Thiosulfativibrio zosterae: one gene and its partners. The main gene of each other region encodes a partner of the protein of the gene in region 3 in a complex. Links are inferred from orthologs where the notes say so. Each region holds a gene or a part of one and is shown on either strand. Other genes may lie near its edges. The genes, in order: THMIRH_RS07785, accC, accD and accB.

Region 1 (7,410 bases), 180 kb from region 3 along the record:
GCCTCTTTCACCAAACCCACCGGGGACTAAAATCGCGTCTGCGCTTTCAATCATGCCTGTGCCGTCAGTTTCAATGTTTTCAGAGTCGATGTAATCAATATTAACTTTGGTTTTGGTATGAATGCCCGCATGAATCAAGGCTTCAATCAAAGACTTATAGGCTTCGGTTAAATCAACATATTTACCAACCATGGCAATCTTAACTTCTTTTTCTGGGTTAAGTTGCGCATCGACCACCGCATCCCAGTCTGATAAGTCTGCCGCAGGCAATTCCATTCTGAAACGATTAACAACCAAATCATCCAAACCTTGCTCATGTAACATTCTGGGGATTTGGTAAATGGTTTTAGCATCTAAAGAATTGATAACCGCCGCTTCTTGCACATTGGTAAACAAGGCAATTTTGCGTCTTTCGCTTTCAGCTAAGGGGCGCTCAGAGCGACAAATTAAAATATCAGGTTGAATCCCGATGGAGCGTAGTTCTTTAACTGAATGTTGCGTCGGTTTGGTTTTGACTTCACCGGCGACAGCAATATAAGGCAATAGGGTTAAATGCATAAAGATCGCACGGTCACGCCCGACTTCAATCGAAAGCTGACGAATCGCCTCTAAAAACGGCAAAGATTCAATATCCCCAACCGTGCCACCCACTTCCACCAAGGCAACATCAGCACCTGCGGCACCGAGTTTGATGCGGCGAATAATCTCATCGGTAATGTGAGGAATCACTTGAACAGTGCCGCCTAAATAATCACCGCGTCTTTCATTACGAATCACGCGATCATACACCTGACCGGTTGAAAAACTGTTGCGTTGCGTAAAATGACGCTGCACAAATCGTTCATAGTGACCCAAATCCAAATCGGTTTCTGCGCCATCATCGGTCACAAAAACTTCACCGTGTTGAAACGGGCTCATGGTGCCAGGATCGACATTGATGTAAGGATCCATTTTGAGCATGCTGACTTTTAAGCCACGCGCTTCTAAAAGCGCACCTAATGAGGCTGCTGCAATGCCTTTCCCAAGAGAAGAAACTACGCCACCCGTTACAAAGATAAATTTTGTCATGAAATCACTATTGAATTGAATAATCAGAATGGGTGTGAATTATAGCGTAAAGCAGGATTTACAGCAAACTATCTCAGGGGTTTAGACAGGCGGGTTTTGATATTGACTCAAGGTCTTGAACCCAAGAATTGCGACCAATTGATTTTCATACGCCAACACCGGCCAAATTTCACGCAGCCAAGGGGCAATTTTATGGTTTTTAAACCAAGTTTTGAGCCCGGGCATTGCTTGCAAATCACTCGGATGAATACTTCTAATCGAAAGCCCTTCTCGCAACCAAGCAAAATCTACTTGATGACTTAAAAACCATTTAGGAGAAATCAAAGTTTTAAAAGGATACCTCAAAGACAGCTTTGAAAAATTCTCAAAATCATAATGATAAGGACGACCTAACTCTGCCTGACAAAGGCAATATAACGAAAATCCATGAATCCGTAAAACATAGCCATTTGCCAAAGCAAAACTGGGCGAAGACGATGACCGATAAGACGCCAAAGTATGTCTTAGCCACTCAAAAATAGATTGGTTAATACCCAATTTTAAATGCGTTTGAAACCAATACTGCAAAACATTTTTTTGACGCGCCCAATCCAAACCGTCCAAAACTTGCAAATCCAATCCATAGACAGAGCAATTTTTATCCCCCACATCAATCAAAGCTAACTGCTCTAACAAACTGGCCGATTCATGCAATAAAGAGGCTGAAAGCGCAATATTTTGCTCTGAAAATGACCAGGCCTGGTTAAATTTAGGCAAGATTTCATGCCGCACGAAGTTGCGTTTAAAGTCGATATTTTGATTAGACGGATCTTCTACCCAAAACAATTGATGCTCAGTGGCATAAGCCAGCAAAGCTTCATACGGCACATTTAATAAGGGTCTTGCTTGGTGCAACTGAGTCGATTGAAAAGTTTTGTCCGTTTCTGGGGTCATCCCACTCAGGCCTTGTACACCTGACCCTCTTGCCAAAGCCATTAAAACGGTTTCTGCCTGATCTCGCTGATGATGTGCCGTTAATAAAACCCCTTGATCTCGAATTAAATGCGCAAAGGCTTCATAACGCTTTTGGCGAGCCACGGCTTCAATACCTTGACGAGCAACCGCTTTCACTTCAACTGGAATTGCAAAAAAAGTGACCAGCCAGTTATCACAGATTTGTTTGCAATGACTTTGCCAGTCATCGGCTGCTGCTTGCAAACCATGATGCACATAGACAGCTGTTAAATTCAGTTTGGGATTGGATAAACGCAGTTGCGTTAAGGCGTGTAATAAAACCGTAGAATCTAGGCCGCCACTAAAAGCAACCCAGAGAGGAGAGGTGTTTTGCGCCACAAAATCTTGTAACGCACTGACCACTTGTTGTGGCGAAGCATTATTGGCCACAATCAAAAAGCTTAAACGATTTCAAAGTTTCCATAACCCATGTAACGCTGATAACGGGCTGGCAATAATTGATCAATTGGCTTATCTCTGAGTAAAGTGAGTTGTGTCAGCAAGGCGTCTTTTAACGCAGAAGCTGAAGCCGCATGATCACGATGTGCACCGCCCAAAGGCTCAGGAACTATCACATCTACCAGCCCAAGTTCTTTTAAGCGCGAGGCAGTAATCCCTAAGGCAGCCGCCGCATCGGGTGCATTCGCCGCATCTTTCCAAAGAATGGAAGCGCAGCCTTCTGGCGAAATGACTGAATAGGTGCTGTATTGCATCATCATAGTGACATCACCAACGCCAATCGCCAAAGCGCCACCCGATCCACCTTCACCTATCACCGTGCAAATGACTGGCACTTTCAATTCTGACATTTCAATCAAATTACGCGCAATAGCTTCGCTTTGACCACGCTCTTCAGCATTAATCCCTGGATAAGCACCTGGCGTGTCAATAAAAGTTAAAATGGGCAGTTGAAATCTTTCGGCCATTTTCATTAGGCGCAAGGCTTTACGATAGCCTTCTGGGCGCGGCATCCCGAAATTGCGTTTAATTTTTTCTTTGGTATCTCGGCCTTTTTGTTGACCAATCACCATAACGGCTTCACCATTAATACGAGCCAAACCGCCCATAATAGCAGGATCATCTGCAAAAGCACGATCACCGTGTAATTCTTTAAAGTCGGTGAAAATATTTTTTAGATATTCTTTTAAATAGGGACGCTGAGGATGTCTGGCTACCTGAGCAATTTGCACATCACTGAGTTTCTTAAAGATGGCTTCTGTCAGGTTCTTGCTTTTCGATTCGAGCGCAGCCACCTCTTGAATTAAGTTCATATCTTGCCCATCTAAGTGGCGCAATTCTTCAATTTTGGCCTCTAATTCCGCGATGGGTTGTTCAAAATCTAAAAAATCTAATTTCATGAAGTGGTTCCCTAAGACAATTTCTGTCTAACTGACAGACGAAAATTTTTTTGAGCATTCTAACAAAATCCAACAATAAAATCAGCTTATATCAAATGGCCGTTACAGCACTTTGCTTGGCTTGATTCACTCTTTCATAGACTTTTAAAAGGCCTTGATGCTTCTGACTTTCAGCAAACATCGCCTGTCCAAAAGTCATTCCCCACAACACTTCTTCGCCTTCAATATTGGCCATCACTTGCTTAACCAATGTCTCTCCAAAGAGCGTTTTATGCACCTCTAGGTTAATTTCTGAATCCCAATCAGAGTCTTGCGCCGCCAAAATAAACCCTAACACCTGGTAGCGTTTGCCTAAATTTGCATCATGCACATAATAACTAGCCGTTTCTAATAATTCGCTCACCAAATAACGATCTGCAAAACTTAAGGCTAGCGCCAATTTAAGGTCAATCACTTTAAACTGTTTCCAAGGGCTGTTGTCATCCGGTAATAACCCAATTAAGTTTGCAACATTTTGATGGTCGCTAAATCCTAAGTGATCAATTTCTTCATAAGCAAACTCAAAATCTTGGGCGGCTTGGTCAGAGTCTGCCAATTCATTCAACAACTCACGCAAAGTTCTACCCAGATTTTGATTACGACTCAACAACTCATCCATGGGATAAATTTCGGACATTCCTGGCACTATCACCCTTGCCGCAGGCACGCCATAATAATCGTAAAAACCTGAATAAACGCCAAAACCTAGGTTTTGCACCTTGGTCACCAAATACTGCCATTGCTCTTGGGTCGTGCCCTCAAAATTCCATGGAACAAACGCATAATCATATTGATGAGAAATAAAATGCGCGTGCATCAAGCCACTGGAGTCAATAAAGTGATTTTCAATATTTTCATCATCTCCAACCAAGTCTTGGTCAAAAATCGGTAATTGAAAGCCATCCAATAACTCTAAACTACGCCCCTGTAATGACTCCGTTAAGGTTCTCTCCAAAGCCACCTCAAAAATTGGATGCGCGCCAAAAGAGGCAAAACAAGTGCCGGTATTTTGGTCAAACAAGGTGACATTCATCACCGGATAAAAACCGCCTAAAGAGGCATCTCTAATCGAAACGGCAATGCCTTGCGCTTGCAATTTGGCTCTGGCTTCGACAACGGTTGGCAAAGTTTGGATGATGGCTTCTGGTACTTCAGGCAAACAGAGATTTTCACGCAATATTTTGGCTTTAACCCAGCGCTCAAAAACCTCAGACAAACCCTGCACCTTGGCCTCTAACTCAGTATTTCCCGCGCACAACCCATTACTGGCGTACAAGTTACTGAACACACTCATCGGAAAATAAACCAACTCCCCGCTGGCCTCATCTTTTAAGGGCAAACAACGCACCTTTTGACTGTCATCATTTAAGCTGAGTAAATCTTCACCCGCCCATTCTTGCTCTGGGTCATATATATCCCAAAGTTCTGGGGTTAAGGCTTGGCGAAAGTCATCCACATTTAAAGATTTTTCATCTGGGTAATACAACCAACCCTGAGCCGTTTCTTGGCCCAGCCAAAAATCCGAGAAAAAGTAGTTGGTTTCAACACGCTCGAAAAATTCACCTAACGCACTGGCTAAGGTTGCTTTACGGCTGGCGCCTTTACCATTGGTAAACAGGGCGGGGCAAATGGCATCTTTAATATGAACCGAATACACATTGGGCACGGGATTCAACCAAGAGGCTTCTTGAATTTGAAATCCTGCGGTCGCTAAACCACTTTGCATCTTTTGAATCGATGCCTCAAGACAAGCGTCCTTACCCTTAATAAATGTTTGTTCAACCATCTTATTCACCCTTGTAGCCCGCTTAAATTCAAGCATCTGAGCCGTGTTAAAAAAATAATGCAATAACCTAGTAAATAGGTAGAATAATATTCACAAAAACCAAAAAACGGTTTTAATATTAATCATGAACTTTAGAAAAATTTGTATTTTAAGGAGTATGCTGATGAAACACCAACCACTTATTATAATGGGGCTGTCAACAATATTAATGTCTTCGGCATTTGCTAATGACGAAATGCCTGGAAAAGCCCTGCATGACGATGCCAACTGCTTAAAATGTCATGCCTCTAAACCTTATAATCCTGCTAAAACCAACACCTTTCCAAAGCTAGTTAAGGCGGTTTCGTTTTGTAACGACAACCTAAACAGCGGCTGGTTTGAGGACGAAATTCATCATGTTGCCGAGTATCTAAACGCAACCTACTACCATCACCCCAAATAATCCTTTCAAAACAAAAAAGGCAGATAATTTATCTGCCTTTTTTAATTCAGCCTGCCCACAAAACGCTAAACTTTTGCACCTAAAATTCTTAATCTTTCTCTAAATTGCTTTAAGACTGCTGGATCAACTTTATCCAAATCATCTTCCGCCGATTCATAGGATGCATCGAACAGTATTTTATCTAAGGCTTCAATTAAAAAATAATGCTGAGTTGAAATGGTTTTATTTTTCCAATCGCGAGATTTCTGACGCCACAATTGGTTCAACTGCTTATCCGACTTAAGCGTTGTGATGACATCGGCCATCAAATCATTCAATTTGGGAACCGCTTCGTACGGCCAATAAGGACGACCTATACCTGGCTCATAATAAGATTCGCGTTCCTTTTTGGCCAATACCAAGGCTGGAACCAACTCGCTTAGTCCTAAAGACTTGGCTTTTGCCATGGCAATATCAAATTGATCTAAGGTCATAATGGGTGCATTTGACTTCCAACGCGAAAAAGTAATGTATAAATTATTACGCTCTATAAAATCAAATTGCCCTGTTTGTAATTTACGCACATTGGCTTGAGGCACAATATATTGCATGCCCTTACCGAAAAGCTGAGTTCTATCTGTCCACATTTCCCAAACCACTTCATTGGTGGCTTGACCTAACTCATTTTCACGGATAGGTACACACGAAATTCCGTAATCATGGCCTTTGACATAATCTAAAACAGAAATTTGATAATCACCATTCTTCACTTGCTGGCGAACCAATCCGATGATGTAAGCATCGTCTTTGATATTATTTGCTGGATAAGCCACCATTACCGTTTCACCAGGTAAAAAGTCTTTAGCCCATGCGGTTGCATTTAGAGTTAAGAAAGTCAAACACACCCACAACACACTTTTGAAAAAATCTATTTTCAAATCAAACTCCCTTTTTCTTTTCAGCAACATTGTTTCTTAAATAAACCGGCACAGGCACTTTCTCTAATACCGAACAAGCTTGATCCATTCTTTGGCTAGCAATCATCGCAATTGCCGCCGCTTTGGGTAAATCTGCCTGCCAAAACGCTGTCATTTCAACCAGGTCTGGGTATTCTAATGCAATATCACCCACGCCATTTTTATCCTGTAAACGCTGCTCAGCGATTTCTAGAGAAACCAGTTCGGTTGGTTCACTAACCAAACGACCGTCAACAACAGACCCTTTCTGACAATAGACCTCTTTCATGCGCGCATCTAGACAGGCTTGCCATTCAGTTTTACCCGTTGCCTCATAAGCTTGCCAAATAAGCGCCTCTAAGGTAGAAACGCCAATCACTGGTTTTTGCCAACCATAAGCCAAGCCTTGAATAACCCCTGTGGCGACGCGAACCCCAGTAAATGCGCCCGGCCCTTCGCTAAAGGCTAAAGCATCTAATTGTCCTGGTAATAAACTCGCTTCGGCTAAAACCGCTTCCACCATGCCCAAAATTAAATTGGCATGTTTTTGAGGTGCCATTTCAAACCGCGAGAATAGCACGCCCTCTTTGTAAACACTGGCTGAGCAAGCTTGGGTTGCCGTTTCTATGGCTAAAATATTCATGCATCTTTCTCTTGTTTAGAATTCAGACTCTTGTCATTTTCTTTTAAAAAGCTTAAAACGGTTTGCACATCATACACCCAAGGAAAGCTAGGTAAACTTTTGGCGATCACTTTGCCATAAGGTTTTTGCGAAAGTCGTGGGTCGCA
Region 2 (7,584 bases), 1.1 Mb from region 3 along the record:
CTTATTCGTTTAGCTTATTAAGCTTCGTCATCATCAATATTTTTGATTTTACGGTAAGCTTTTTTAACGGCTTTTTTGACTTTGGCTTCATGCTCTAAATACTCACTTCCTGACATATAAAATGACATATCAATGTCATAGCGTATGTATTTTGGAGGGATACGATTGAGTGCTATGCAGGCCATATCGGCTAACTGGTTACTGGTTAAACCTGAGTGGGTATAGTTTTCATGGACTTCTTGAAAAACTTTGCGTTCATAATAGTTATGGACTGTTTCTAAATCTGACATGCTCATTTCAAATCCTTTCAGTGGTCAAGTGTCGTATTAAGTTGAATGATTAAATTAAACCACAACGCATTCATTTAATCTAATCAAATTCTTTGAAAATCTTAAACAAAAAAGCGAACACTGGGTTCGCTTTTGAGTAGTCATGGTTAAGATAAAGATTCTCGGCGAACCGCACGATGGCCAATGTCTTTACGAGAATAAACACCGTCCCAATGGATGGCATTAACACCTTGATAAGCGCGCTTTTGTGCTTGAGTTACATTCTCGCCTAAAGCGGTTACGCACAATACGCGACCGCCAGCCGTTATGACTTTGTTGTTAGCGTCTAAGGCTGTTCCGGCATGAAACACTTTAAGGTCAGAAGCATTAGCTGATTCTAGGCCTTCAATCACATCGCCTTTTTGATACTCATCAGGATACCCTTTAGCGGCTAATACCACACCCAGCGCAGCGCGCGAATCCCATTCGGCCGATACTTCATTTAAACGCTTGTCTAAGGCCGCATTACAGAGGTCAGTTAAATCAGACTTTAAGCGCATCATTATGGGTTGTGTTTCAGGGTCACCGAAACGACAGTTAAACTCTAGCACTTTAGGCGTTCCATCGGGTGCAATCATAATGCCGGCATACAGAAAACCTGTGTAAGGAATGCCATCTTTGGTCATACCTTCAATGGTAGGTTTTATGACTTCATCCATAATACGATTATGAATTTCACGGGTCACCACTGGCGCAGGGCTGTAAGCGCCCATCCCCCCTGTGTTTGGACCTGTGTCACCATCATTGCGAGCTTTATGATCTTGAGAGGTTGCCATGGGTAAAATATTTGTGCCATCTGCCATCACGATAAAGCTGGCTTCCTCGCCATACAGAAATTCTTCTATAACAACTCGTGCGCCGGCATCCCCAAATTTATTGCCCGCTAACATATCTGAAACAGCTTCTTTAGCTTCTGCCATGGTATCGGCCAAGATCACGCCTTTACCGGCAGCTAAGCCGTCGGCTTTAATGACGATGGGCGTACCCATTTTTTCTAAATAGGCATAAGCCGGTTCGATTTCGGTAAAAACATCGTAAGCGGCGGTTGGAATGTTGTGTTTTGCTAAGAAGTTTTTTGAAAACGCTTTTGAACCTTCAAGTTGTGCAGCTTTTTGTGTTGGACCAAAGCAGCGTAATTGTGCTGCTTCAAAGGCATCAACCACACCAAGCACCAAAGGCACTTCAGGCCCTACAATGGTTAAATTAATTGCATTTTCTTGGGCAAATTTAACCAGGCCTGGTATGTCATTGACCGCAATATTAACATTTTGAACCTTATTTTCTAAAGATGAACCCGTATTGCCTGGGGCAACAAAAACTTGAGAAACTTTGCTGGATTGTGCCGTTTTCCAAGCTAGAGCGTGTTCGCGTCCACCACTACCAATAATCATAACTTTCATGTTGATAAATCCTTGTGTTATCAGTGTTTAAAGTGGCGCATGCCAGTAAAGACCATCGCAATACCGTGTTCATTTGCGGCATCAATGACTTCTTGATCTCGCATAGAACCGCCGGGATGAATAACCGCCGTAATACCAGCAGCGGCTGCGGCATCAATACCATCGCGGAAAGGGAAGAAAGCATCAGATGCCATGACAGAACCAGGTACTTCTAAGCCTTCATCAGCGGCTTTAATACCAGCAATTTTGGCAGAATAAACACGGCTCATTTGCCCCGCGCCCACACCGATGGTCATACCGTCTTTGACATAAACAATGGCGTTAGATTTAACAAACTTGGCCACTTTCCAAGCAAACATAAGGTCTGCCATTTCGGTTGCGGTCGGTGCGCGGTTGGAAACCACTTTTAAGTCAGCTTCGGTAACCATGCCTAAATCACGGTCTTGTACCAACAAACCACCGGTAACGCGCTTGTAGTCATAAGCCGCTAATTGTTCACCTAATGCGCCACAAGCCAATAAACGCACATTTTGTTTGGCAGCAACCACGGCCTTCGCCTCATCAGAAACGCTGGGTGCAATAATCACTTCAACAAACTGACGCTCTACAATTGCTTTGGCGGTTTGTGCATCAAGTTCGCGGTTGAAAGCAATAATGCCACCAAACGCAGAAGTTGGATCGGTTTTATAGGCACGGTCATAGGCTTCAAATAATGAGTCGCCAATAGAAACTCCGCAAGGATTGGCGTGTTTAACAATGACACAAGCGGTTTGAGTGAAGGTTTTGACCAACTCCAAAGCCGCGTCCGTATCGGCGATGTTGTTAAAGGATAATTCTTTGCCTTGAAGTTGAGTCGCCGTAGAAATCGAAGCCTCTGAGGGATTGCGCTCAGTGTAAAACGCGGCCGCTTGATGAGGGTTTTCACCGTAACGCATACTTTGTTTTTTAACAAATTGTGTGCTGAAGGTGCGTGGAAAATGGTCCTGTTCATCGGTATTGAACATAGTGCCAAAGTAGTTAGCAATCGCACCGTCATAACGAGCAGTTTGTTCAAATGTTTTGATGGCTAAATCAAAGCGAGTCGCATGGGCTAATTGACCATTGTTGGCTTGCATTTCTTCAAGAATACGAGCGTAGTCCGCTGGATCGGTGACGACCGCAACATCTTTGTGGTTTTTTGCGGCAGAACGCAACATGGTTGGCCCGCCGATGTCGATGTTCTCTATTGCATCTTCAAGTGAACAGTCTGCTTTAGCAACCGTTGCCTCAAATGGATAAAGGTTAACAACTACCATGTCGATTGGGTCGATATTATGGGCTTGCATAATGGCATCATCTGTTCCACGGCGCCCTAAGAGTCCACCATGAATTTTTGGGTGAAGTGTTTTAACGCGTCCGTCCATCATTTCTGGGAAACCTGTATATTCAGATACTTCAGTCACCGGTAAACCCGCTTCTGAAAGTACTTTATAAGTACCTCCGGTAGATAAAATAGCCACTTGCATTTTGCTAAGTGCTTGCGCAAATTCTAAAATCCCTGTCTTATCAGAGACGCTGATGAGTGCACGGCGAACGGGTTTCATAGTTTTCAGTCCTTTCGAAAAATAAAATGGTTTACAAATGGTATTGTTGAATTTTTTTGCGCAGGGTATTGCGATTTATCCCCAAGAGGGCGGCAGCTTGACTTTGGTTTTGTTCGGTATGTTCCAGAATGAATTGAATCAAGGGTTTTTCCACTTGTCCAATCACCAGTTTATGCAAATCAGTAGGCACTTCGCCTTCTAACGATTTGAAATAGGTCTGCAGCGTTAGGGTTACCGCTTGGCTGAGAGATTGATATTCAGCGTTTTCTTGCAGTTCTTTAAGTGTGTTCATGAAAATAACTTTGTATTAAGCGTAACTGAGTTTGCGGCGTTTCTAATCGATTGAAATCTTTACGGAGAACTTCTCCGTTGGGTAAATATTGGCTATACCAGCCTATATGTTTTCGTGCAATTCGAATGCCAAGGTGGCTGCCATACAATTCATACAACCCTGTCAAATGGGTGTTTATGGTGCTTTCAAACTCACTCAAACTGGGTTTTTCTGCAAGCGTTAGTGTTGTTAAATAGTGTTTAATTTCACGAAAAATCCAAGGATAACCTTGTGCTGCTCGTCCAATTAGGATGCCATCCGAGGCTGTGTATTTTAATACAAATAAGGCTTGCTCGGGCGTAGAAATATCACCATTTGCAATAATGGGAATCGTAACCTGCTGTTTGACTAATTTAATCAGGTTGTATTCTGCATGTCCTGAAAACTTATCCGCGCGCGTTCTACCATGAATGCTCATGCCCTTTAAGCCGCAGGCCTGGGCAATTTGAGCAATTTCTAAAACATTTTGATGCTCAGCATCTGAGCCGGTTCTGGTTTTTACGGTAATGGGTAAATCTACCGCGGATACTAGGGCTTCAAAAATGGCTTGTACTTTATCCGGGTGTGCCATAAGCGCAGAACCCGCCGCCACATCACACACTTTTTTTGCGGGGCAACCCATATTGATATCAATCACTTGCGCACCCTGTGAGGCTTGCCAGACAGCCGCTTCAGCCAACTCTTCAGGCTCGGTGCCGATTAGTTGTACGATGCGTGGTGATGTTTCGTCTGCAGAGGCGTTTCGAGTGCTGGATTTTTGCGAATCCCATAAGGATTTCCTGGACGCCACCATTTCCGAAACGGCATAGTCTGCGCCTTGTTGACGACAAATATCTCGAAAGACACGGTCAGTGATCCCCGCCATAGGCGCAAGTCCGACTAAAGGGCGTTGTCCTAAATGCGGTTGAAGCACAGCAATGACCAATCTTCATGGTTTTGTTGTTCAACAAACTCAAAATTTAGACTGTTGTAAAATTCAATTAAGTCAGCTGCTTGCGTGGTTAACAGCCCCGACAAAATGAGCGTGCCTTGTGGTTTGAGTAGGCGAGAGAACTCGGGTGCCAGTTCTTTTAGCGGGCCAGCCAAAATATTGGCTAACAGGGTGTCTGCTAAAGGCGGGTGAAAGTCTTTGACTAAAGCAAAAGTCATGGCTGCGTGATTACGCTCAGCATTATCAATACTGGCGGTAATGGCTTGTGGATCAATGTCAGTTCCCCAAACTTCAGTTGCGCCTAACTTTTTAGCAGCCAATGCCAAAATGCCTGAGCCGCATCCATAATCTATGACCGTTTGATTGTGTGGTGCATGGACATCTAACCAAGTTAGGCATAAAGCGGTTGTGGGGTGAGTTCCTGTGCCAAAAGCCAAGCCTGGGTCTAAAATTAAATTGATGGCTTCAGGTTTGGGGGCTTGCATGGTGCTGGGCACTATCCAAAGGTTTTGACCAAACTGCATGGGCTTGAAGTTTTCCATCCAGGCGCGTACCCAATCTTTGTCTTCAAGGGCTTCTGTTTTAAATTCAAAAGGACTGACTTCTGGCAAGACTTCTTTTACAAATTCTATCACCGGTGCGCTATCCACTTCTGCGTCATAAAGGGCGGTAACTTTGGTTAATGACCAAACCGGGGTAGTGCCAATTTCTGGTTCAAAAATGGGTTGATCTTCTGCATCGATAAAAGTAACCGATGCAGCATTGGCATCCATAAAAGCATCTGAAAGCGGTTCAACCAAATGTTCTGGTACCGTAGCGTTAATCTGAATCCAGGGCATGTTTTGATTTCCTTAAAATTAAAAAAGCCCTCATTTGAGGGCTTAAATGAAGCGCTATCGATTAAACGAGATGTTCTAAGCGTTCTTCTAAATAGTGAATGTTACGGCCACCTTCGCAGAAACCTAGGTCATTCATAATTTCACGCTGTAGACGGATGTTGCTGTCTATGCCCACCAGCACCAATTCGCTTAAGGCACTGTCCATACGGCGAATAGCAGTGTTGCGGTCGCTACCATGACAAATCAGCTTGCCAATCATTGAATCATAATGAGGTGGCACGCTGTAACCTGTGTAAATGTGAGAATCCCAACGAACGCCTAAGCCACCGGGTAGGTGCAAGCGTTCAATTTTGCCAGGTGAAGGCATAAAGTTTTTAGAAGGATTTTCCGCATTAATACGACATTCAATGGCATGGCCTGTTAACTTGATGTCTTCTTGTTTTAAAGAAAGCTTTTCACCGCGCGCAATTTTGATTTGTTCTTTGACCAAGTCAATACCTGTAACCATTTCGGTGACGGGATGTTCAACTTGTAAGCGCGTGTTCATTTCTATGAAATAGAACTCGCCATTTTCGTATAAGAATTCAAAAGTACCCGCGCCACGATAGTTAATATCGATACAGGCTTTTACACAAGCGGCACCAATTTTGGCACGCTGTTCTGCTGTCACACCCGGTGCAGGCGCTTCTTCCACCACTTTTTGGTGACGGCGTTGCATAGAACAATCACGCTCACCTAAATGAATCGCGTTACCCTGACCATCTGCCAAAATTTGAATTTCAACATGACGAGGGTTCTCTAAGAATTTTTCCATGTAAACTTCTGGGTTGCCAAAGAAGTTCCCTGCTTCAGATTGTGTTAACTGAATTGACTTAATCAAGTTGGCTTCGGTGTGTACCACGCGCATACCGCGTCCACCGCCACCGCCAGAGGCTTTGATGATGATTGGATAGCCAATTTCTTTGGCGATGCGTTTGTTTTCTTCATCGTTTGGACCCAAAGGGCCACCAGAACCGGGTACCGTTGGAACGCCTGCCGCTTTCATGGCGCGAATTGCAGAAACCTTGTCGCCCATTAGGCGAATGGTTTCTGCTTTAGGGCCCATAAACACAAAACCACTTTCTTCAACGCGCTCTGCAAAATCTGCGTTTTCAGATAAAAATCCATAACCAGGGTGAATGGCTTCTGCATCGGTAATTTCTGCAGCGGCTATCAAAGCAGGAATATTTAAATAACTGTGTGTTGATGATGGTGGTCCAATACAAACGGATTCATCAGCCAATAAAACATGCTTTAAGTTCGCATCTGCAGTTGAGTGAACGGCCACGGTTTTAATACCCATTTCTTTACAAGCACGGAGCACTCGTAAAGCAATTTCACCACGGTTGGCGATAAGAATTTTGTCGATCATATTGGCTCCTTATTCGATAATGAATAAAGTTTGGCCATATTCAACAGGCTCGGCGTTATTCACCAAAATTTTCTTAATGGTACCTGAAACATCGGATTCAATGGGGTTCATGATTTTCATGGCTTCAATGATGCAAAGTGTGTCGCCAGCGGCAACTTTGTCGCCAACCTTCACAAAGGGTGCGGCATCGGGAGAACCTGCGGCATAAAAAGTCCCCACCATAGGTGAGTTCATTTTGTGACCTGTTTCAGCAGCCGCAGGAGCGGGTGCGCTAGTCACTTCAACGGTTGCAGAAGGTGCGGCTTGTGGCGCAGCGGGTGCGTAATTTTGTGCAGGAGCACTCATCGCAGGTGCAGAAATGTAAACAGGTTCTTTGCTACGCGTAATGCGAATGTTTGATTCGCCTTCTTTGATTTCAATTTCAGCAATGTCAGACTGTTCCACAATTTCAATCAGTTTGCGAATAGAGCGAATATCCATGAGTCTTTCCTTTTCAATCTTTGAGTCTTTATTTTTTTGTTTAGATGGTGTGTTCAATGTGTTGTCTTTGTGTGAGTTATCAAAAATTATTTTTTATATTTGTTTAAGTCTATTTAATGCGTTCAACGGCTGCGGCTAAAGCCAGTTGATAGCCCATTGGGCCAAGCCCTGCAATAACGCCTTCGGCGAGGTCTGAGAAGTAGGAATGTTGCCTAAAAGCTTCTCGTTTATGAATGTTTGAAAGGTGCACTTCAATAAAGGGAATTTTTACGGTTGCCAA
Region 3 (7,528 bases):
TACCATTGGCAACATATCCTTGTCACTCAGTGCTGAGAAAATAACGCTGTCAAAATGCAATGTTTGACTCGCTAAATATTGTCCCAAAACGGCTGACGACTGGGGATTATGAGCAACATCGATTAACCATTCTTGCCCCTCAATCGTCAACCATTGCAAACGACCTGGGTGCTTGGCTTGCGCCAATCCTTGTGAAATTTGAGCGGGCGTAACTGGCAAAACCGCTTGCAAAGTTTGCACCACTGCCACAACGCCAGCGGCATTTTGAAATTGAAACTCTCCTGACAAACTGGGATTATCGAGCGTTAAAGTGGGGGAATTTTGGGCTAAAAACAACCAGGCCTGGTCATTTTTAGGCATTTTTTCGAACCCAAAATCTCTACCCAATAAACTTAAAGAAGTCGGTAATTGATTGGCAAAATCAATCAGGGTTTGTGGGACAGTGGGGTCAGAACAAATCGCTGGCTTACCAGCACGCATAATGCCCGCTTTTTCTAAGGCAATTTGATTTTTATCACTGCCCAACCAATCAATATGATCCACATCAATCGCAGTGACCAGTGCAATATCGGCATCCACAATATTTACCGCATCTAAACGACCGCCTAAGCCGACTTCCAAAACAATCACATCTAAGGGTTGCTGTGCAAAAACCCATAAGCCCGCCAAGGTGGCGAATTCAAAATAAGTGAGCTTGGTGGTGCCACGAGCCGCTTCTATCTCGGCAAAAGCCTCAACAATCGCTGAATCCGCTACAGGAGCGCCATTGATTTGAATGCGTTCATTAAAGCGTAAAATATGGGGAGAAGTGTAAGCGCCGACACCATAGCCAGCGGCTTGATAGATAGATTGCAAAAATGCAACACTTGAACCCTTGCCATTGGTACCGGCAACGGTAATGACTTTAGCTTTAGGCTGTAATAACCTTAAACGCTGACCCACTTCGCGCACACGCGTTAGACCAAGATCAATTTCTTGAGCGTGTAAGCTGAGCAACCAATCTAACCAATGGGTTAGGCTTGAATGTCGTGTGGGCTTTTCCATAAAATTTTAAATCACTAAAACGCAAGCCTTAGGCACTGCGTTTTAACAACATTTTGCAAAGGGCGGCTAATTCACTGCTAAGCTGATGGCGATGCACAATCATATCAATCGCACCATGCTCTAACAAAAACTCACTGCGTTGAAAGCCTTCTGGTAATTTCTCGCGCACCGTTTGCTCAATAACACGCGGACCGGCAAATCCAATTAAGGCTTTCGGTTCGGCGACATTAATATCACCTAGCATCGCAAAACTCGCCGATACGCCACCCATGGTCGGATCTGTTAAAACAGAGATAAATGGCAAACCTTCGGCACGCAATTTACCTAAAGCTGCGGAAGTTTTAGCCATTTGCATCAACGAAAACAAAGCCTCTTGCATACGCGCGCCACCACTGGCCGAAAACACAATTAATGGGCATTGTCTGGCTATCGCTTCGTTGACCGCACGCACAAATTTCTCGCCCATCACCGAGCCCATCGAACCGCCCATAAAATTAAACTCAAAAGCACCGGTGACGACTTCTAATCCTTGAATTTTACCTGTCATGGTAATGAATGAATCTTTTTCGCCGGTAACTTTTTGCGCTTGCGCCAAACGCGCCTTGTAGGCTTTGATGTCTTTAAATTTTAAACGATCAACGGGTGACACTTCTGCACCGATTTCAACGGCAGTTTTGTCATCCAAGAAATTCCACAAACGTTGACGGCCACCCAAACGCATATGATGATCACATTTTGGACAGACTTCTTGATTACGCGCCACTTCAGAACGATAAAGTGTACTTTCGCACTTTGGACATTTAGTCCATAGACCTTCAGGCACAGACTTTTTGCGCTCAGTCACTTGTTTAATACTCGGTAAAATTTTTTCAAACCAGTTCATATTGTTCTCCATTCAAGAAGCTTAGCACAATAGTGCCTCTGCGAAATCTAATGCGCGCATTCTACTGCGTAATGCGCCAGAAACCAAATTATGCTTCAGCGTCTGCTTTATCCAGTGCCGAACGAAACTCTTTCATTTTGTGGCTGATTAAATTCGCTAAGGTTTCATAACTGGCACCTGGCTGGTCTTCTACTAGGCGAACTAAAGCAGACCCCACAATAATGGCATCACCAATTTTGGCCATTTCATAAGCAATTTCACCGCTTGAAATCCCAAACCCTATGCCTACTGGTAAATTAGTTTTTGACTTTAAATGTGCCACATGGCTTTCAACATCTTTAACATCCAAAGCTTTTGAGCCGGTCACGCCTTTTAAAGAAACGTAATAAACAAACCCAGACCCTTTTTCGTTGACGGCTGCTAAACGACCATCGGGCGTGGTTGGTGAAACCAAAAATACTCTATCCAAACCATGATTCGATACCGACTCTAAATAACCCATAGTTTCTTCGGGTGGCATATCGACTGTTAAAACGCCATCGGCACCCGCAGCTTGTGCTTCTTGAGCAAAGGTTTCAAACCCTTTGGCTTCAATCGGATTTAAATATCCCATGAGTACAATCGGCGTGTGATGATCGGTAATACGAAATTCACGCACATAATTTAAAACGTCATCTAAGCTGACATTGTGCGCCAAAGCACGCTCAACGGCTTTTTGAATTACTGGGCCATCCGCCATAGGATCTGAAAACGGCACACCCAACTCAATGATGTCTGCGCCCTCTGACACCAATAAATGCATCAGCTTAACCGTCATGTCTGGATGAGGATCACCTGCGGTAATGTAAGGAATTAAAGCTGTTTTGTTTTGTGCTTTAAGGGCAGCGAGGGTTTTTTGTAGTTTGCTCATAGTCGTTTTATTTCCGTTAAATCTCGTAGCCTTCAATTTTAGCGATGGTGTTCATATCCTTATCGCCACGCCCTGACAAATTCACAATAATGGTTTGATCTTTACGCATGGTTGGTGCCAGCTTGGTGGCATAGGCCAAGGCATGACTGGTTTCCAAAGCTGGGATAATGCCTTCATAACGCGTTAAATCGCGGAAACCTTGCAAAGCTTCATCATCATTAATCGCCACATAGTTAGCACGACCAATATCCTTTAACCAAGAATGCTCAGGACCTACACCAGGATAATCTAAACCTGCTGAAATGGAATGGGTTCCTAAAATCTGACCGTTAATATCCTGCATTAAATAAGTACGATTGCCGTGTAAAACGCCAGGCTTACCTTTGCACAAAGGCGCGGCATGCTGCCCTGTTTCAAGACCCAGTCCACCGGCTTCAACGCCATAAATGGCCACACCTTCGTCAGGTAAGAAATCATAGAATAAACCAATCGCATTAGAACCACCGCCCACACAGGCGATTAAAGCATCGGGCAATTTGCCTTCTTTTTCTAAGATTTGTTGACGCGCTTCACGCCCAATAATCGCTTGAAAGTCACGCACCATCGCAGGGTAAGGATGAGGGCCCGCTACGGTGCCGATAATGTAGAAAGTATCATCCACATTGGTAACCCAGTCACGCATGGCTTCGTTTAACGCATCTTTAAGCGTGCGAGTACCCGAGGTGACTGGCACAACGGTTGCACCTAGCATTTTCATGCGCATGACATTAGGGGCTTGACGAACCACATCATCCGCACCCATATAAACCACACACTCCAAGCCTAAACGCGCCGCAACGGTGGCAGAAGCAACACCATGTTGACCCGCACCCGTTTCGGCAATAATGCGGGTTTTACCGAGGCGCTTAGCCAGCAAGGCTTGCCCAATGGTGTTGTTAATTTTATGAGCACCGGTATGATTGAGGTCTTCACGCTTTAAATAAATTTTGGCACCACCCAACGCATCTGACCAACGCTTGGCGTAATACAAAGGACTTGGACGACCCACATAATCTTGAAAATCGGCAGTCATTTCATTCAAAAATTCAGCATTGTCTTTCATCGACTCATACTGCACATTGAGATCTTCCAAAGCTGCCATTAAAGTTTCGGGTGCAAAAATACCACCGTGAATGCCAAAATGTCCGTTCTTATCGGGAAATTGCGAATAATCGATGCTCATAAGCTTAAAAAGTTCCATTTATAAATTGTTGTATTTTTTGTAAAGATTTCTTTCCAGGTGCGGCTTCAACCCCGCCACTCACATCCACCGCAAAAGGGCTCACCTGCGCTATGGCTTGTTGAACATTGTCTGGGGTCAGACCACCCGCCAAAATAATCGGCTTATTAAAATCACTGGGCAAATGGGCTAACCAATCCCAATTAAAAGACTCGCCTGTTCCACCAGGCACGCCTTTCACATAGGTATCCAACAACAAGGCTCTGGCAGACGCATAGGTTTTTGCCAAAGCCACCAAGTCGGTTTGGGCCTGCATACGGATTGCCTTAATATACGGACGATTAAACTGCTCGCAATACTCAGGCGTTTCATCGCCGTGGAACTGCAACAGGTCTATTTGGGTTTGATCAATCACCTGCTGCACAAACTCGGCATCAGCGTCTACAAACAAAGCCACAGAGGTCAAAAAAGCTGGGATTTGGCCTAAAATTGACCAGGCCTGGTCAATTTTGACATTCCTAGGGCTTTTTTCATAAAACACAAAACCGATAGCATCCGCACCCGCATGCGCCACAGCCATAGCATCCTCAAGACAAGTGATTCCACAAATTTTGACGCGTGTGCGACTCATTCTATTCCTTTTTAATCCCTAGCCTGGCGCTTAAGCCCAAAGCAAAGCCGTTAAATCGTTGGTTGGCAAATTCCATTGCGCTGGATACAACGCATTCACAAAATACAAACCCTCAGCTGGCGCTGTTATGCCGGCTTGCGTGCGATCTTGTAAATCAAGCAAGGTCTTCATATAACCGTCAGACTTTTCACCGCGCCCCACCTGCAACAACGAACCGACAATATTGCGCACCATGTGGTGTAAAAACGCATTGGCTTGAATATCGACAAACACAAAATCATCATGACGGCTCACCGTGATCGCCTGAACTTCTCTACGAGCATGACTGGACTGACAACTTGACGCGCGAAAAGACGAAAAATCATGCTCACCAATTAACGCTTGTGCCGCCTTGTGCATAGCATCTGCATTTAGAGGATGCATTTCCCAAGTCACTCGTTGATACAAAACCGCAGAATGAACTTTGCGATTGAAAATGACATAACGATACTGCCGAGCAATGGCTGAAAATCTGGCATGAAAATCACTTTGCACATCCAAAAGTTTCATCCAAACCACTCGAATATCACCAGGCAAATGGGTATTGACACCTTGCACCCAGGCGCGCTCGGGTCGAATGGCTTGGGTATCAAAATGCACCACCTGACCAATCGCATGCACACCAGTATCTGTTCTACCGGCACAATGAATCGAAATGGGTTCATTGGCAATCGCGCTTAACGCAGTTTGCAAATGTTTTTGCACCGTCTCGCAATGCTCTTGAAGCTGGTAACCGCAATAAGCAGTTCCCTGATATTCAATCCCTAAAACAATGCGTTGCAAGTGTGGTCCTTGTTACAAATAATCGCGAATTAAAACTTCTGCTATTTGCACCGTATTGGTAGCAGCACCTTTACGAACATTGTCCGCAACCACCCAAAGATTAATACCATTGGCAGTCGAAATGTCTTCACGAATACGCCCGACATAAACAGGGTTAGTATCAGCAGCATCAGAAACCGCAGTAGGGTATCCGCCGTCAACCTGCTTATCAATTAAAACAATCCCTTCTGCTTTTTCCATCAAAGCCTTCACTTCGGCAGCGGTAATTTTGCGTTCGGTTTCAACATGCACCGCTTCGCTATGACCAAAAAATACCGGTACACGCACCGCAGTTGGGTTAACCAAAATTGAGTCATCACCCATGATTTTTTTGGTTTCCCATACCATTTTCATTTCTTCTTTGGTGTAACCGTTTTCCATAAAGACATCAATTTGTGGAATACAGTTAAAAGCGATTTGCTTAGGGTAAACTTTGGTTTCGATAGGCTTCATATTTAAAAGATTTGCCGTTTGAGATGCTAACTCTTCAATGGCTTCTTTGCCCGTTCCAGAAACTGCTTGGTAAGTCGCCACATTGATACGCTTAATACCCACCGCATCATAGATCGGCTTTAGAGCCACTAACATTTGAATAGTTGAACAGTTTGGATTGGCGATAATGCCACGATTTTTGTAATCGGCAATCGCTTGAGGATTGACCTCTGGGACGACCAATGGAATATCATCGTCATAACGGAACTGTGAAGTATTATCAATAACCACACAGCCAGCTGCAGCGGCTTTTGGCGCATAAATCGCCGAAACGCTGGCACCTGGCGAAAATAATCCAATTTGCACTTTGGAAAAATCAAAAGTATCTAAGTCCAAGACTTCAATCCATTTTCCTGCAAATTCAACTTTTTTACCTGCTGAACGGCTACTCGCTAAAGGATAAAGATTTCCAACCGGAAAATTTCTTTCCTCTAACACCTTCAACATTGTTTCGCCAACAGCACCTGTTGCACCCACCACCGCAATATCATATAACTTCGACATTTCTTAACCTTCTAAATGTGTGTTTTCACACGTTAAACTTTAAATTCTATTCGACTCAAACGAGTCTGTTATTTTGAGCCACTGGCTTTTTTATTCTGGAAGTCTTCAGGGGCTTCATCGATGTTTGCATCAACCAATTTTGCCACTCGGCTATCAGACAGTCTTTCGGCTTCGGCAAGGCTTACAATCATGGCACCATCGGTTAATTCACGGCTCTCACCAATGAATTTACCACCTGCTTCAATCATCAAAGCACCACAGATGACTTCTCCCATGACTTTGCCGGTACTGAGAATATCTATCGACTTACAGGTGACCTTACCTTCTAAGATACCACTGACCACAATGTTTTCGGCTTTGATGAGGCCATTAACAACGCCGGTTTCACCAACGGAAATATCAAACTCTGTTGAAACCGTGCCTTCAATAAAACCATCGACATGTAAAGTGCCTTTAAGGTCTGCTAATTCACCGCTGATTCGACATCCCTGAGCGATAATTGTTTTTCCACCCTCTTGACGCGTTCTTGCACTTTTTGAGTTAAAGATCCCCATGGAACTTCCTTTACTTTGTTAAATATTGGACTGTAGTTTTTTAAATCCCAATTGACAAAGTCAGCCGGATTAAGCTTTCTTTGAATAAATGAAACTTCATAATGCAAGTGTGGTCCAGATGACACACCGGTTGAGCCAATTAAACCGATTGGCTGCCCCTTAGTCACCACATCACCGGCCTTAACAGTCACTTCACTCATGTGTCCGTAGAGCGTTTTAAAACCATACACATGGTCTAAAATAATCAAATTGCCATAACCACTGGTTTTATGAAAACCCGCATATTCAACCACCGCATCTGCGGTCGCGATTACCACATCCCCAACCTTGCCACGATAATCAATGGCGCGGTGGAAATCTTTCTTGCCCGTGACCGGATGCGTTCGCCATCCATATCCACTTGAAACGCCTTGATAATCTTCTACGGGAC
Region 4 (7,503 bases), 1.1 Mb from region 3 along the record:
AATTAAAAACAAAGAGAGAAAATACACATGAAAAAAACAAGAATCGCTTTAGCAATCGCAACAGCAGCACTTTCATCTACACCAGTCTTTGCAACCAATGGTGATGTTCTAATTGGTTTAGGCGCTCAATCACGCGCATTGGGCGGAACTGGTACAGCAGCGTTCTATGGTTCTGAAAATGCTCTGTCTAACCCTGGAATGCTTGGTAAATCTGTTGGCACTGAATTTACAATCGGCGGAACTTTGTTTAAGCCAAATGTTAAAGCAACTACTGACGTGGCATCTATGACTGGTCAACCAGTTTCACAGACAAGTGATAATGATACCAATGTAATTCCAGAAGTTTCTCTTTCAACTCGTCTATCTGAAAATCTTACTTTTGGTTTAGGTATTTTTGGCTCTGCGGGAATGGGGGTGGATTATCGTGACAATGCAGGTACAAATGGTATTACTGCAGCAGCAGGTCAGAATGGTGATGGAACAGCTTTATTTAACGGCTACAGCAATTTGCAATTAATGAAATTTGCACCAACATTAGCATACAATTCAAATAATTATGGTATCGGTTTTGCTCCAGTTATTCAGTATGGTGCTCTTGATATCAACTACAAAGCTAGCTCTATTAATCCAGCTACTTACGCCAACCAAGGAACAAGTAATGTAGGTAATGGCATGTCAACGGACCTAGGCTTTGGTTACAATCTTGGTGGATACTTTGATATTACAAATGATTTAACTTTAGCACTTGCTTATCAATCAGCAATTTCGATGAAATACAAAAACCAAATATCAACTGCCGCTACTGGCTTTGGTTTAACCATGAGTGATGACTTAGAACAGCCAGCGGAAATGAAAGTTGGTGTTGCTTACACCATGGGAAGTTTAATGTTCACTGGTGACTACAAAAACATAGCTTGGGGATCCGCTAAAGGATACAAAGACTTTGGCTGGGAGGATCAAAATGTATTTGGTTTAGGTGTAAAATACTCTGGCAATGGATACTGGGCAGGAGCAGGTTATAACTACGGCTCTGACCCAATCAAAGTCTTAGATGAATCAAAAACTGCTGCTCAAGGTGGATACAATAACCAAGCAACAAATCTTTTCAATAATCACTTCTTCCCTGGAGTTGTTGAGCAACACTTTACTTTTGGTGGAGGATACAGCTTAACTAAAAACATTGCGATTGATGGAGCAGTAGTTTATGCGCCTCAGGTTTCAAAAACAATTAATACTGGCGCAGTTGGTGGCGGAATGGCTTACAACGCTGCCGTCGCGGGCGGATCTACACAAGTCGCAGCTGCCCCTTACTTAAGCAACCCAGCGAATGCTAGCACACACACCGTTGATCACTCTCAAATCGGCTACACTGTATCTTTACGCATGAACTTCTAATTTAAACCATTAAATTAGACACAATTAAAAGCCACTCAAACGAGTGGCTTTTTTGTTTTGAACGCTTCTAAAATCCAACCAGGCCTGGTTAAATTTAACCTCAAACTATTTATATTTTTGCTGTCACAGGGTTGTCATATTCCCTTTTGATTTTTTTGTGATACTATTCGCAAAAAGTGAGGGCAAAACAATGGCACGAGTATTAATTGCAGGGTGTGGCGACATAGGTTGTATGTTGGGCAACAGCCTTGGCGCTAAAGGACATGAAGTTTTCGGATTAAGACGCGATATTTCAAAGATATCTGCGCCCATCAATCCCATTGCGGGCGATTTGTTTAATCTAAACACCGCTATCCCCCAAAACCTAGACTATGCGTTTTACATAGTGTCTGCTGCCAGCTATAAAGATTTTGAATATTATCAAGCCTATGTGCTTGGCCTTAAAAACTTGATTAAAGCTTTAAATGGCCAATCGATTAACCGCCTATTTTTTATTTCAAGCACATCGGTATTTGGCCAGTCGGACGGCGAATGGGTGACTGAAGAAAGCCCATCTGAGGGCAAAAACTTCTCAAGTAACCGTATTTTAGAGGGTGAAGCCTTGGCTTTAAATGGCCCCTTCCCTGCAACCGTCGTGCGTTTTGGCGGGATTTATGGCCCAGGAAGAACGCATCTAATTGATTCGGTTATTTCTGGTAAAGCACATTGCATGGAAGATGTTTACAGCAATCGCATTCACTCTGAAGATTGTGCCGCGATGCTTGAACACCTGATGAATTTGGAAAACCCTGAAAGCCTGTATATTGGGGTAGACAATCTACCAACCTTGACTTGTGAGGTTTATGATTGGTTAGCAGAGCAATTGTCTGTTCCCGATTTAGAACACAAAGAACCTACCGAAAATACGCGTTTGCTCAGAAGTAACAAGCGTTTGTCTAATCAAAAAATTCGCAGCACTGGGTATGAGTTTAAATATCCAACCTATCAAGAAGGTTATGCGGCCATTTTAGAAACTTTAAATTAACATTCTGTCAGAAATTAAAGCCTCCACCCCATTAGGTTTTGTAAGCATCACGAATCCATATCACAAACCTTTGGGGCGCAGGCTTTAGCCTGCATCCATCTACTTTAAACCTCCAAAGTCATCCTTTTTGGGGTTCTTTGTTAGGATTGCTTTTTATCGGCTGACCCGCTTACAATTTCCCCTTCAATAATCTCAATTGACTTGGTCACTTTAAGATCACCTTTGTCGGTTTTTTCCTGCCAATCGCCTTCATAAATATTTTGGCGATGATAATAACGGCTGGAAGTGCGATGTTTTAAAAACTGGCTGGCCAAACGATGGCGTATTGGCGGTATCAAAAATAACAAGCCTAAAATGTCGGTAATAAACCCGGGAACCAATAAAAATAAGCCGCCAATAAATATCATCACACCTTCTAGCATTGCTTGCTGAGGTGCCTCGCCAGAGGCTAATGCTGCTTGTGCCTTTTGCATCGTTAACAACCCTTGGCTACGCATTAAACTCGCCCCCAAAATCGCCGTTCCCACAACCAATAATACCGTGGTTAAACCGCCAATCACGCTGCCCACCTCAATTAATACATAGAGTTCGGTTAAAGGGACCAGCAAAAATAATACAAGAAATTTCATAAAGGGCTTCTCAGTCAAAAGAATTGTCAAGATTGCTTCAGGCAATCCATCAATATCGCATTTAAAATAGGTTAGAATTGCTTATAAGCAAAGCTTAATTTAATTTATGGTTATAAATAAAAACATTTCAAGGGTGGGATATGAAACAGTTTAAAGGGTTTCTGACAATATTGGCAGTTTTATGGCTTGGTTTTTTCCAAGTTGCTCAAGCAAACAACGGCTTTAACTCGTTACAAGATTTAAGCAAACTGGTTGCCGATGAAGAGCCTGAATTGCTTGCTGCAGACGAAGCCTTTGCTTTTAATGCCGAGCCCGATGGCAAAGGTCAATTGGTTTTAAACTGGGTTGTTGCCCCCCACTACTATTTGTATCAAGAAAAAATTCAAGCCAAGGTTTTAGAAGGCTCGGCCACGCTTGGCGACATTAGCCTACCCGTCGCTGAAGATAAATATGACAAGGTTTTTAATAAAAATCTTAAGGTCTATCATGGCCCATTTACCGGCTATTTGCCAATCAGTAACCTATCGGGCGATGCAAAAGTTCAAATCGTCTTTCAAGGTTGTGCAGAAGCCGGTGTCTGTTATCCTCCCATCAAAAAAACCATTGCAATCAACACTGCCACTTTGGGTAGCGGCGCACAAGCTGCCCTTACAACCAATGTCGCTCCTGCGCCAACTGCATCTAGCTCATCCTTATCAGAAACAGACCAAATTACCGATACTTTAAAAAACAGCACCGTTTGGGTCGTGATTGGCACTTTCTTTTTATTTGGGTTGTTGTTGTCTTTAACGCCTTGCGTTTTTCCTATGATTCCCATTTTATCGAGCATCATTGTGGGGCAAGGCGACCAACTCACTACCCGCAAAGCTTTTACCATGTCGTTGGTGTATGTTTTAGCCATGTCAGTGACCTATACAGTGGCAGGTGTCTTAGCTGGACTGTTTGGCGAAAACCTGCAAGCCGCTTTTCAAAATGCCTGGATTATCGGAACTTTTAGCATCATCTTTGTACTCTTAGCCTTTTCCATGTTCGGCTTCTACGAACTACAACTGCCTTCTGGCTTGCAAACTAAAATCACCAATATTTCAAACAAACAATCGGGCGGCACGATGACTGGCGTTGCCATCATGGGCTTTTTATCTGCTTTAATTGTAGGGCCTTGCGTTGCCCCTCCATTAGCCGGTGCATTGATTTATATTGGTCAAACCGGTGATGCGTTATTAGGCGGCTCAGCCTTGTTTGCAATGAGCCTAGGCATGGGGCTCCCTCTTCTATTACTAGGGACTTCTGCCGGCAAACTGTTACCGCGTGCCGGCGCCTGGATGGACAATGTCAAAGCCGTTTTCGGGGTATTGATGTTGGGTGTTGCTATTTGGATGGCAGAGCGCATTTTACCTGCTGAAGTCACTTTAGCTTTATGGGCAATCCTACTCATCAGCTCTGCCATTTACTTGGGCGCACTAGAACCGATTGGTACAAAATCTGGCTGGTTTAAATTATTTAAAGCCTTGGGCGTTACCCTGCTAGCCTATGGTTTAATTTTAATACTCGGTTTAGCGGGAGGTTCAAAGGACTTATTAAACCCTCTTAAAGTTTATCAAGGCGGTGGTACTGCAGTTGCAGAAAGCCATTTAACTTTTAAAACCATTAAATCGATTGACGACCTAAATGCTGAACTGGCTGCCAATCCCAAAGTGATGCTCGATTTCTATGCAGACTGGTGCATTAGTTGTAAAGAAATGGAAAAATTCACCTTTAGCGATGCACAAGTTAAAGCGGCGCTCTCTGGCGTAACGCTGCTCAAAGCAGATGTCACAGCCAATGATGATACGGATAAAGCGTTAATGAAAGCTTTTCAGGTCGTTGGCCCACCAGCCATTATGTTTTTTAATAATGGCGTTGAAAATGCCGCAGCCAGAGTTGTCGGTTTCAAAAAACCAGAAGCCTTTATTCAAAACATTCAAAATGGTTTTAAACCTTAAAACCCTCAAAACAAGCCCAAAAATGACCAGGCCTGGTTATTTTTGCGGCCTTTTTAGTTTAAAAAGCCTGCTTTTATAAACTTTCAGCGCATTTCGCATCATTTACACACCCATAAAACACGCATTTTTCGCATAGTTTTGAAAACTTATGTATAATTTGCTGATTAAAATCAATTAAATGGAACCTTTGAATGGCGGACATATTGGTACTCAATGGCCCAAACCTCAACATGCTTGGTAAACGCGAACCCGAAATTTACGGTCGTAAAACCCTCAAAGACATTATTTTGGAACTGGAAGAACTCGCTGATAACTACGAAGTTCGCCTCCACAGCTTTCAAAGCAATGCAGAACATGAATTGGTAGAACGTGTTCATTTGGCCATGGATGACGATATCGATTTCATCATCATTAACCCTGCTGCTTTCACCCACACCAGCGTGGCATTAAGAGATGCCTTGGCAACCGTAAAAATTCCCTTTATTGAAGTGCACCTTTCAAACATTCATAAACGAGAAGCTTTTAGGCAACATTCCTACTTCTCAGACCTCGCCGAAGGCGTTATTGCAGGGCTTGGCCCAATGGGCTATCAACTGGCTTTAGCCGCAGCCGTTGAACGCATTAAATAGACTTAAACAAATATAAAAAATAATTTTTGATAACTCACACAAAGACAACACATTGAACACACCATCTAAACAAAAAAATAAAGACTCAAAGATTGAAAAGGAAAGACTCATGGATATTCGCTCTATTCGCAAACTGATTGAAATTGTGGAACAGTCTGACATTGCTGAAATTGAAATCAAAGAAGGCGAATCAAACATTCGCATTACGCGTAGCAAAGAACCTGTTTACATTTCTGCACCTGCGATGAGTGCTCCTGCACAAAATTACGCACCCGCTGCGCCACAAGCCGCACCTTCTGCAACCGTTGAAGTGACTAGCGCACCCGCTCCTGCGGCTGCTGAAACAGGTCACAAAATGAACTCACCTATGGTGGGGACTTTTTATGCCGCAGGTTCTCCCGATGCCGCACCCTTTGTGAAGGTTGGCGACAAAGTTGCCGCTGGCGACACACTTTGCATCATTGAAGCCATGAAAATCATGAACCCCATTGAATCCGATGTTTCAGGTACCATTAAGAAAATTTTGGTGAATAACGCCGAGCCTGTTGAATATGGCCAAACTTTATTCATTATCGAATAAGGAGCCAATATGATCGACAAAATTCTTATCGCCAACCGTGGTGAAATTGCTTTACGAGTGCTCCGTGCTTGTAAAGAAATGGGTATTAAAACCGTGGCCGTTCACTCAACTGCAGATGCGAACTTAAAGCATGTTTTATTGGCTGATGAATCCGTTTGTATTGGACCACCATCATCAACACACAGTTATTTAAATATTCCTGCTTTGATAGCCGCTGCAGAAATTACCGATGCAGAAGCCATTCACCCTGGTTATGGATTTTTATCTGAAAACGCAGATTTTGCAGAGCGCGTTGAAGAAAGTGGTTTTGTGTTTATGGGCCCTAAAGCAGAAACCATTCGCCTAATGGGCGACAAGGTTTCTGCAATTCGCGCCATGAAAGCGGCAGGCGTTCCAACGGTACCCGGTTCTGGTGGCCCTTTGGGTCCAAACGATGAAGAAAACAAACGCATCGCCAAAGAAATTGGCTATCCAATCATCATCAAAGCCTCTGGCGGTGGCGGTGGACGCGGTATGCGCGTGGTACACACCGAAGCCAACTTGATTAAGTCAATTCAGTTAACACAATCTGAAGCAGGGAACTTCTTTGGCAACCCAGAAGTTTACATGGAAAAATTCTTAGAGAACCCTCGTCATGTTGAAATTCAAATTTTGGCAGATGGTCAGGGTAACGCGATTCATTTAGGTGAGCGTGATTGTTCTATGCAACGCCGTCACCAAAAAGTGGTGGAAGAAGCGCCTGCACCGGGTGTGACAGCAGAACAGCGTGCCAAAATTGGTGCCGCTTGTGTAAAAGCCTGTATCGATATTAACTATCGTGGCGCGGGTACTTTTGAATTCTTATACGAAAATGGCGAGTTCTATTTCATAGAAATGAACACGCGCTTACAAGTTGAACATCCCGTCACCGAAATGGTTACAGGTATTGACTTGGTCAAAGAACAAATCAAAATTGCGCGCGGTGAAAAGCTTTCTTTAAAACAAGAAGACATCAAGTTAACAGGCCATGCCATTGAATGTCGTATTAATGCGGAAAATCCTTCTAAAAACTTTATGCCTTCACCTGGCAAAATTGAACGCTTGCACCTACCCGGTGGCTTAGGCGTTCGTTGGGATTCTCACATTTACACAGGTTACAGCGTGCCACCTCATTATGATTCAATGATTGGCAAGCTGATTTGTCATGGTAGCGACCGCAACACTGCTATTCGCCGTATGGACAGTGCCTTAAGCGAATTGGTGCTGGTGGGCATAGACAGCAACA

The links.
Region 1: the proteins of accD (region 3) and THMIRH_RS07785 are in contact, whole or in part, in a solved structure (PDB 8UXZ), measured with the Escherichia coli proteins. The link is inferred for Thiosulfativibrio zosterae from one-to-one orthologs.
Region 2: the proteins of accD (region 3) and accC are in contact, whole or in part, in a solved structure (PDB 8UXZ), measured with the Escherichia coli proteins. The link is inferred for Thiosulfativibrio zosterae from one-to-one orthologs.
Region 4: the proteins of accD (region 3) and accB are in contact, whole or in part, in a solved structure (PDB 8UXZ), measured with the Escherichia coli proteins. The link is inferred for Thiosulfativibrio zosterae from one-to-one orthologs.

The regions. Positions count from the first base shown.
Region 1 is NZ_AP021888.1:1,693,221-1,700,630, forward strand. What follows is about bases 1,442-4,202. They hold THMIRH_RS07785 (acetyl-CoA carboxylase carboxyltransferase subunit alpha), read right to left. Parts: upstream 3,420-4,202; coding sequence 2,463-3,419; downstream 1,442-2,462. Other genes in these bases: tilS (tRNA lysidine(34) synthetase TilS), read right to left, coding at 1,442-2,451; ycaO (30S ribosomal protein S12 methylthiotransferase accessory factor YcaO), read right to left, coding at 3,511-4,202. Also shown: THMIRH_RS07775 (CTP synthase), read right to left, coding at 1-1,068; more of tilS, read right to left, coding at 1,150-1,441; more of ycaO, read right to left, coding at 4,203-5,244; THMIRH_RS07795 (hypothetical protein), read left to right, coding at 5,408-5,686; THMIRH_RS07800 (hypothetical protein), read right to left, coding at 5,752-6,603; tRNA (adenosine(37)-N6)-threonylcarbamoyltransferase complex dimerization subunit type 1 TsaB, read right to left, coding at 6,605-7,264; DNA repair helicase YoaA, read right to left, coding at 7,261-7,410. UniProt on the Escherichia coli protein: Component of the acetyl coenzyme A carboxylase (ACC) complex. First, biotin carboxylase catalyzes the carboxylation of biotin on its carrier protein (BCCP) and then the CO(2) group is transferred by the carboxyltransferase to acetyl-CoA to form malonyl-CoA.
Region 2 is NZ_AP021888.1:732,531-740,114, forward strand. The notes cover bases 4,650-7,584. They hold accC (acetyl-CoA carboxylase biotin carboxylase subunit), read right to left. Parts: upstream 6,825-7,584; coding sequence 5,475-6,824; downstream 4,650-5,474. Other genes in these bases: prmA (50S ribosomal protein L11 methyltransferase), read right to left, coding at 4,650-5,413; accB (acetyl-CoA carboxylase biotin carboxyl carrier protein), read right to left, coding at 6,834-7,304; aroQ (type II 3-dehydroquinate dehydratase), read right to left, coding at 7,414-7,584. Outside these bases: THMIRH_RS03115 (late competence development ComFB family protein), read right to left, coding at 18-296; purD (phosphoribosylamine--glycine ligase), read right to left, coding at 437-1,729; purH (bifunctional phosphoribosylaminoimidazolecarboxamide formyltransferase/IMP cyclohydrolase), read right to left, coding at 1,750-3,312; THMIRH_RS12135 (helix-turn-helix domain-containing protein), read right to left, coding at 3,344-3,604; tRNA dihydrouridine synthase DusB, read right to left, coding at 3,591-4,556; more of prmA, read right to left, coding at 4,538-4,649. UniProt on the Escherichia coli protein: This protein is a component of the acetyl coenzyme A carboxylase complex; first, biotin carboxylase catalyzes the carboxylation of the carrier protein and then the transcarboxylase transfers the carboxyl group to form malonyl-CoA.
Region 3 is NZ_AP021888.1:1,877,989-1,885,516, forward strand. Bases 1-2,879 are described here. They hold accD (acetyl-CoA carboxylase, carboxyltransferase subunit beta), read right to left. Parts: upstream 1,928-2,879; coding sequence 1,073-1,927; downstream 1-1,072. Other genes in these bases: folC (bifunctional tetrahydrofolate synthase/dihydrofolate synthase), read right to left, coding at 1-1,044; trpA (tryptophan synthase subunit alpha), read right to left, coding at 2,016-2,837; trpB (tryptophan synthase subunit beta), read right to left, coding at 2,854-2,879. Outside these bases: more of trpB, read right to left, coding at 2,880-4,059; THMIRH_RS08695 (phosphoribosylanthranilate isomerase), read right to left, coding at 4,064-4,687; tRNA pseudouridine(38-40) synthase TruA, read right to left, coding at 4,718-5,509; THMIRH_RS08705 (aspartate-semialdehyde dehydrogenase), read right to left, coding at 5,522-6,544; THMIRH_RS08710 (bactofilin family protein), read right to left, coding at 6,613-7,098; THMIRH_RS08715 (M23 family metallopeptidase), read right to left, coding at 7,008-7,528.
Region 4 is NZ_AP021888.1:738,100-745,602, reverse strand. What follows is about bases 4,650-7,503. They hold accB (acetyl-CoA carboxylase biotin carboxyl carrier protein), read left to right. Parts: upstream 4,650-5,768; coding sequence 5,769-6,239; downstream 6,240-7,503. Other genes in these bases: accC (acetyl-CoA carboxylase biotin carboxylase subunit), read left to right, coding at 6,249-7,503; aroQ (type II 3-dehydroquinate dehydratase), read left to right, coding at 5,222-5,659; dsbD (protein-disulfide reductase DsbD), read left to right, coding at 4,650-5,030. In the rest of the region: THMIRH_RS03175 (OmpP1/FadL family transporter), read left to right, coding at 28-1,395; THMIRH_RS03170 (SDR family oxidoreductase), read left to right, coding at 1,586-2,419; THMIRH_RS03165 (FxsA family protein), read right to left, coding at 2,560-3,048; more of dsbD, read left to right, coding at 3,189-4,649. UniProt on the Escherichia coli protein: This protein is a component of the acetyl coenzyme A carboxylase complex; first, biotin carboxylase catalyzes the carboxylation of the carrier protein and then the transcarboxylase transfers the carboxyl group to form malonyl-CoA.